One region of the Bradyrhizobium sp. CIR48 genome, then DNA from elsewhere that is predicted to be linked to it. Evidence: riboswitches for the same ligand, from Rfam matches in the RefSeq annotation. Region 1 holds a riboswitch; each other region holds the start of a gene.
What was found. A riboswitch is a leader RNA that binds a small molecule or an ion and turns the genes downstream of it on or off. The one in region 1 is predicted to bind cobalamin.
Positions count from the first base shown of each region.

Region 1 (2,262 bases):
GCCCGGCGCCAATCTCGTCGCGGTGGGGAAACGGGCAGGGCGTCCCTCGACCAAGCAGCACCACGTCAACCGCCTGCTGATCGACTATGCCGCAACAGGTGCGCGCGTGGTTCGGCTCAAGTCGGGCGATGCCGGCATTTTCGGCCGGCTCGAGGAGGAGCTGGAGACGCTGCGTGAGGCCGGCATCGGCTACGAGATCGTCCCGGGCGTCACATCGGCCTGCGTTGCCGCGGCGCAAGCCGGCATCCCCCTGACCCGGCGCCACACCTCGCGCCGGGTGCAATTCGTCACCGGCGCTGATGTCACCGGCGAGTTGCCGCCGAATCTGAATTGGGCGGCCCTGGCCGATCCTGAGGCGACGACCGTGGTCTATATGGGTCGGCGCACCTTCCCCGCGCTTGTGGCAAAGTTGATCGCGCACGGCCTCGCTGCGGATACCCCCGCGCTGTTCGCCGAATCTCTCGGCCGCCCGGACGAACGGCTGGTCCGCACCACCATCGCCGAGCTTGCCGAGCAGCTTGCGCGCGGCGGCGCCGCCTCGACGGCCGCCGTGATCCTGTTTGGGGCGCTGGCGGGGGATTATCCGTCATGACAGCCTTGGCCGCCGTTCGCCCCTTGACGCAGGCTCAGCGAAAGGGGCACACAAGAGAGGCATGGTGCTCGACGCGGCGCAAAGCGCCGGAGCATAATCGGGAATGGGGGTGGGCGGACCCAGTTGCGGCGCCCAAAACCCCAGCCGCCCCCGCGACTGTAAGCGGTGAGGGACTCCGATCAGCCACTGGGCCGCAAGGTCCGGGAAGGCCGGAAATCCGGGGGAACCGCGAGCCAGGAGACCGGCCCTGCACGTTTTGAGGCCAAGGCCGTCGGGTGTGACGGCAGGAAGGAATTGAGCCATGCATATCGAACCCGGGGTCGTGACGGGCGCCAAGCTCGTGTTGAGTTACGCAACCGGCATCGCCGCAGGCGGCGTTGCGCTGAAGCTCGCGGTGGAGACCGTGCGTGAGCAGGGCATCACGTCGTTCGCAGCGCGGACGCTCGCCACCACAGTCCTTGTGTTCATCTTCTTCGAGATCCTGCCGCACTTCCCGGTCGGCGTCTCCGAGGTGCACTTCATTCTCGGCTCGACACTGTTCCTGCTGTTCGGCGCAGCGCCCGCGGCTTTCGGCCTCGCATTTGGCCTGCTGCTCCAGGGCGTATTCTTCGAGCCGGTCGACATCCCGCAATACGGCATGAACGTCACGACGCTGCTGGTGCCGCTGTTCGCGATCCAGGCGATCGCCGCACGGATCATCTCGCGGAACGCCGCCTATGTCGATTTGAAGTATCGGCAGGCATTGGCGCTCTCGACGACCTACCAGGCCGGCGTGATCGCCTGGGTGGCGTTCTGGGCGCTCTATGGCTCGGGCTTTGCGATGAGCAACCTCGCCAACATCGCGACGTTCGCGGCGTCCTATGCGCTGGTCATCGTGATCGAGCCACTCGCCGATCTCGCGGTGCTGGCACTGGCGAAGTCGCTGCGCGGCGTCACCGCGCCCGGTCTCGTCACCCCGCGCCTGCATAACGCGGCCTGAGAGACAAGCGAACGGGCGGCCAGCAGGGCCGCCCGTCGCGTTTCGCGATGCTCACGCTCTCTTTGATAGGCATCGGTTGCGGCGATCCCGACCAGCTGACGCGCGCCGCTGTTCAAGCGATCAACGCCGCCGATCTCGTCCTGATCCCGCGCAAGGGAACGGCGAAGTCCGATCTCGCCGATCTCAGGCGGACGATCTGCGCGGATGTGCTCACCAGCGATAACACAGCCATCGCTGAGTTCGACCTTCCCGTACGCGACGTCGCTGAAGCTGACTACCGCAAGGGCGTGGACGATTGGCACGATGAGGTTGCCGCGACTTGGTCGAAAGCGATTGCGAACCATCTCGAAGGCGAGGGCAAGGTTGCGCTGCTGATCTGGGGCGATCCTTCCCTCTATGACTCCTCGCTGCGCATTGCGCGGCGGCTCAATCCCCTGCCTGACATCGAGGTCGTGCCCGGCATCACCTCGATCCAGACGCTGTGCGCGGCGCATGCGCTGCCGCTCAACGACATCGGCGAGCCCTTTCTGGTCACGACGGGGCGGCGTTTGCGCGAAGGCGGCTGGCCGGCGGGTGTGGATACCGTGGTGGTGATGCTCGACGGCGGCACGGCATTCCAGTCGCTTGATCCAGCCGGGATTCAAATCTATTGGGGCGCCTATCTCGGCATGCCCGATCAGATCGTCATGTC
Region 1 is NZ_JACIHG010000006.1:189,355-191,616, forward strand. It holds gene cobA (uroporphyrinogen-III C-methyltransferase) at 1-592, shown strand, start outside; cobalamin riboswitch at 638-857, shown strand; gene GGD66_RS20005 (energy-coupling factor ABC transporter permease) at 894-1,571, shown strand; gene cobF (precorrin-6A synthase (deacetylating)) at 1,619-2,262, shown strand, end outside.

Region 2 (2,262 bases), on a different contig from region 1:
CGGACAGCGACATTGGCATCATGGATTATCGGCGAAGTCCGGCGGACAGTCGCGGCACATTCCGACTCGGCAAGAGCTAGCGCAACATTCTGGTCGCCTGTGAGTGCCCGCGCCAGGATCGCGAGCTCTCGCATCTTCTGGACCGCGAAAGCAAGCCAGCTCTTGACGTCGGAAGCGAGCCCGGTTTCGAGTTCAACATCGACCGGCACATGAAGTAGCGAGCAGGATGGGGCAATCTGTACACGATCCTTGCCGAGCTTCGCAATCGCGGGTTCGAGCCGCTGGCGCAGCGACGACAAATTCGACCGCCATACATTCCGGCCGTCGACGACACCGAGCGACATGACGAGATCACTTCGGCCGCCAGCGATGATCTGGTCCAACAACTGTGGCGCTCGAACCAGATCGAGGTGCAGTCCGGCGACTGGTAGGCTCAAGGCGGTGTCCAGATTGTCCCCGAGATCGCCGAAATAGCTGGCGACTAAGATCTTGATGGCTGGCCCCTCCTTGGCGAGCCGGTCATAGGCATGTCGCAAAGATTGTCGCGCCCTCTCATCCAGATCAAGAACCAGGCAGGGCTCGTCGAACTGAACCCAATTTGCCCCACGTTTGGCCAATTCCTGCAGAACCTCGATATAGGCCGGTATCAGTTCATCCAGTAGTGAGAGTGGCTGGAACGCAGGATCGGGACTCTTGCCGAGTTTTAGGAATGTGACCGGCCCGATCAGGACAGGGCGGGTCTGAAAGCCAAGGGCCTTGGCTTCCTCATACTCCTCGATCGGCTTGCGAGAGCATAGCCTGAAAGTCTGTCCCCTGTGAAACTCGGGGACCATGTAGTGATAGTTGGTGTCGAACCACTTGGTCATCTCCTGCGCGGGTGCGCCAAATCCGCGCGGTCCGTGACCGCAACTCGCATCCTGATCGTCGCATTGTGATCCGCGGGCCATGGCGAAGTACGTCTTGAGCGAAACGGATTCGGCTTTCGAGGCGTAGATCTCCGGGATGGCGCCAACCATGACACTTGTGTCGAGCACCTGGTCATACAGCGAGAAATCGTTCGATGGAATGACCGTGACGCCGATAGATTTCTGACGAGCCCAGTTCGCGGCACGCAGGCCAGCTGCATCCTCGAGCAACTGCTGTTCGCTGCTTTTTCCGGCCCAGTAACTTTCGAGAGCGAGTTTGAGCTCGCGCCTTGGACCGATGCGTGGCGTTCCGAGGGTGGCAACCGGAAGCGAGAGAAGAGTCATAGCGTGAACCCCATGTTGGGGGCAAAGGCCATGGCGGACGCAGGCAGGGGAAGTCGCGCGGTGCGACGGCTGCTTGGCGCACCACCAGGACACCCCGCCCGTGGACGAATATATTGTCGGGGCAGGTCTCCTGGCTCGCGGGTCATCGCTTCTGTCCGGCCTTCCCGAAGCCGCGCAGGCTTCAGTGACGTCGTTGGACAGCGGCTTGCCGCTCACAGTTGCGGGGGCAGCGCCGGCATTGTCACCGGCTTCCCTCTTAGCTCCGGATCAAGTGGAAACCGGAGAACCTCGACGGCTTGGATTATCGGCAAGAGAAGTCTTCCGTCAACCTCTCAGATTATGTCTCAAGCTGATGCTGCGACATCTGCTACGCGAATCACCGTGCATCACGTTGAGATGATGTAGAAGCGCTTTCAATCGGCGATATCGGAATGACCATCGGAGCTGCCCGCGGGCCGCACGCCAGATTGGTGGAAGGGACAAATGCGGCTTGCGCGGTCGGGACTGCCACCTCGAGCAGAACGCATCTCCGGCTTCCCAGCGGTTCTTGAGCACGTCCACCATCCAGTCACCTTCTCAGCCAACAGGATCCGTGTTGAATAGGCCCCAGCTGGCAAGGCCAGCAACATACCCCGCCAGCACGTTGATTTGCAGTTCAGCAAGACTCAAAATGCTCGGCGGTGAAGATCGGCTTCGCGTGGTTGGCCGTCGAGTGCAAAGCGCTCCGGACTGAGGCTGTTCTCGAAGCGCCGCGTGTCGCGAAGGGAGCGCCAAACGCACCATGGCCCATTGGCCGCAAATGCCCAAACGCATGGCAGAGATCGAAACGCACATTCTGGCAACGATACCGGACCAAACCGTCGCGTGACGAGGATGCATAAGCCGCGCTGGATAGCGCTGAAAGGAAACATCGAGACCTGCCAGTCGGAAAGTCGACAAAGAGGACACAAAAGCGGTGTGAATTGCCGCCCATTACCTGGCACGAAGAATGCAATACTTCGGCATGCCAGTC
Region 2 is NZ_JACIHG010000003.1:62,916-65,177, forward strand. It holds gene metE (5-methyltetrahydropteroyltriglutamate--homocysteine S-methyltransferase) at 1-1,250, opposite strand, end outside; cobalamin riboswitch at 1,353-1,556, opposite strand.
Region 2: it holds a riboswitch for cobalamin, as region 1 does, so the genes downstream of both, metE (5-methyltetrahydropteroyltriglutamate--homocysteine S-methyltransferase) here and GGD66_RS20005 (energy-coupling factor ABC transporter permease) in region 1, are expected to answer to the same signal.

Region 3 (2,262 bases), on a different contig from region 1:
TTGATAACGATGTTCGCCGTGACCTATTTCCCGGGCTTAGGTTGGATGTCCTTGAGGCGTTTGACGGGGACACGCCGATGACGGAACTTCAGGACAGGCTGGAACGGTTCGAGACGCTCACCGCCGAATGCGAGCTGATCGCCAAGCTCGCCACCGACAGCACCAAGCGCGAGTTCTATCTGAAACTCTCGGAACAGTACCGTCAGCTGGCGGTGGACATGCGGCAGGCGATCGCGACCAAGGCTGCGGCCTGACGCCGGCTGCAATCCGTTCTTAAGGTTTGGCGCGCATCCTTGACGTCGCGAGCGATCGCTCGTGGTGGAAAGGCCGGGGTTCGCTGCATTGCAGCGCACCTCGCGAGTGTCATTTGCCATGCTTGACAGGGCAATCACATGCGCCTCGTTGCCGTGATCATAGTCGCGCTCATGACGGCGGCCTGCGACCAGGAGCAGGATATCACCGGCTCGACGCCGACCTGCCCGATGCGGAACTACAGCTACAATCCCCGCGACATGAACCAGTGCGTCAGTGCGTGCAAATCGTGCGATCGCGGCACCACGGTCACCTGCACCACCTCCTGCACCCTCAAGGGCGCGCGCTGAGGCTACCGCTTTCTCCGGCGCACCCAGCGGCGGTGCTGGGGCACCGGAACGATTCACTTGGGTTAATCATTGAAGCAGGTGGGCAGGACGCGGAGTCCGATGGAAATGGGTATGCTCGATCCCGGTCGATTTCTGGTGTCGTGCTCGCATTGTGATGCCTGGCCGATGGCGGCCAATGTGAAGCGGTCGAGCTGGTCGGCGTCCCCGCACGAGGTCCGCTTTGTCTGCACGCGCTGTCGTCGCGAGGAGACCGCGATCGTCTCGGCCTCCGGCGAATTGACCCCGATCAAGCGCGTCGATGTTCCGCCGCGCGACGTCGCTGTCGCCTGGGCCCAGGCGCAACGTGTGCGAGGGCGGACCTGAGCGCCCGGCGTCCACCGGTCGATTGACTCCCGGGGCCAACGGCTCGTAAATGATCGGCGACGGTTCTCCTCAGGGAGATCAAAAGGGAATGTGGTGCGGGATTGTCCCAACGCAGGGATCTGTCTCAACGCCACGGCTGCCCCCGCAACTGTAAGCGGTGAATCTTCGTCTCATGCCACTGGGAAACTCGGTCCTGGGAAGGCGACGCAAGGTCACGACCCGCGAGCCAGGAGACCTGCCGTCAGCCGTGGTCACACGCGAAGATGTCGGTCGGGGAGTACAGACATTAGCTTCACCGGAGCAATCCATCGCTCTGCCGTGAAACCTCGTTCGCTGTGACGTGCCACTGACGTCATACCGAGGTTACAATTGTGTCCCGTCTCGTCTCTGCCGCCAGGCGCCTTGCCGCCGGCCTGCTCGCATCCGTTTCCCTCCAGTCGATCGATCTGTCCTCCGCCTTCGCCCAGCACGCGCTTGCCGAGCAATTGCCGCCGATCGAAGTGACGCAGCCCGACGATTACAACCGCACGCGCGCCAGGGCGACCGGTGACGGCGAGGCGACTCGGCAGCGGGCGAGGACGAATGTCGCGCCGGCAGGCAATGGCGCCGGCTCATCGGGCTCCGGCGGTGAGGCTGCCGCCGGCGGCGGCGGCATCGTCGGGGCTGCCACGACCGTCATCATGGCCGCGGATATCGCGCATTCGCCATCGCAGACGCTTGCCGAGATCATCGCGATGCAGACGCCGGGGGCCCAGATCACGACGCTCTATGGCGGCCAGATCGGCGCCAAGACCAGCGTGGACCTGCGTGGCTTCGGCGCCTTTGCCACCGCCAACACGCTGGTGCTGGTCAACGGACGACGGTTGAACGACGTCGACATGGCGCAGGTGGACCTCTCCACCATCCCGCTCAATTCGATCGAACGCATCGAGGTCACGCGGGGAAATTCCGGCGCGGTGCTCTACGGCGACAACGCGGTCGGCGGTGTGATCAACATCGTTACCAAAAATGGCGTCGGCGGACCGCCCGTGACCGCGCGCATCGAGGCCGGCTTCGGCTCGTTCAACACCAGGCTCGGCAATGTCTCGACCTCGCTCAATTCCGGTCCGTGGTCGACCTCGTTCTACGGCAATACGGTCAGGACCGATGGCTACCGCGACAACAATCGCTATTCGCAGCAGAACGGCGTCGGCAATCTCAACTACACGACGCCGGGCCTGAGTGCTTTTCTTACCGTCACCGGCGACAATCAGGAGCTGCGACTGCCGGGCGGCCGCACCGTCGATCCCTCCATCGG
Region 3 is NZ_JACIHG010000001.1:1,030,246-1,032,507, reverse strand. It holds gene GGD66_RS05065 (hypothetical protein) at 78-254, shown strand; gene GGD66_RS05060 (hypothetical protein) at 393-602, shown strand; gene GGD66_RS05055 (hypothetical protein) at 702-965, shown strand; cobalamin riboswitch at 1,009-1,223, shown strand; gene GGD66_RS05050 (TonB-dependent receptor domain-containing protein) at 1,337-2,262, shown strand, end outside.
Region 3: it holds a riboswitch for cobalamin, as region 1 does, so the genes downstream of both, GGD66_RS05050 (TonB-dependent receptor domain-containing protein) here and GGD66_RS20005 (energy-coupling factor ABC transporter permease) in region 1, are expected to answer to the same signal.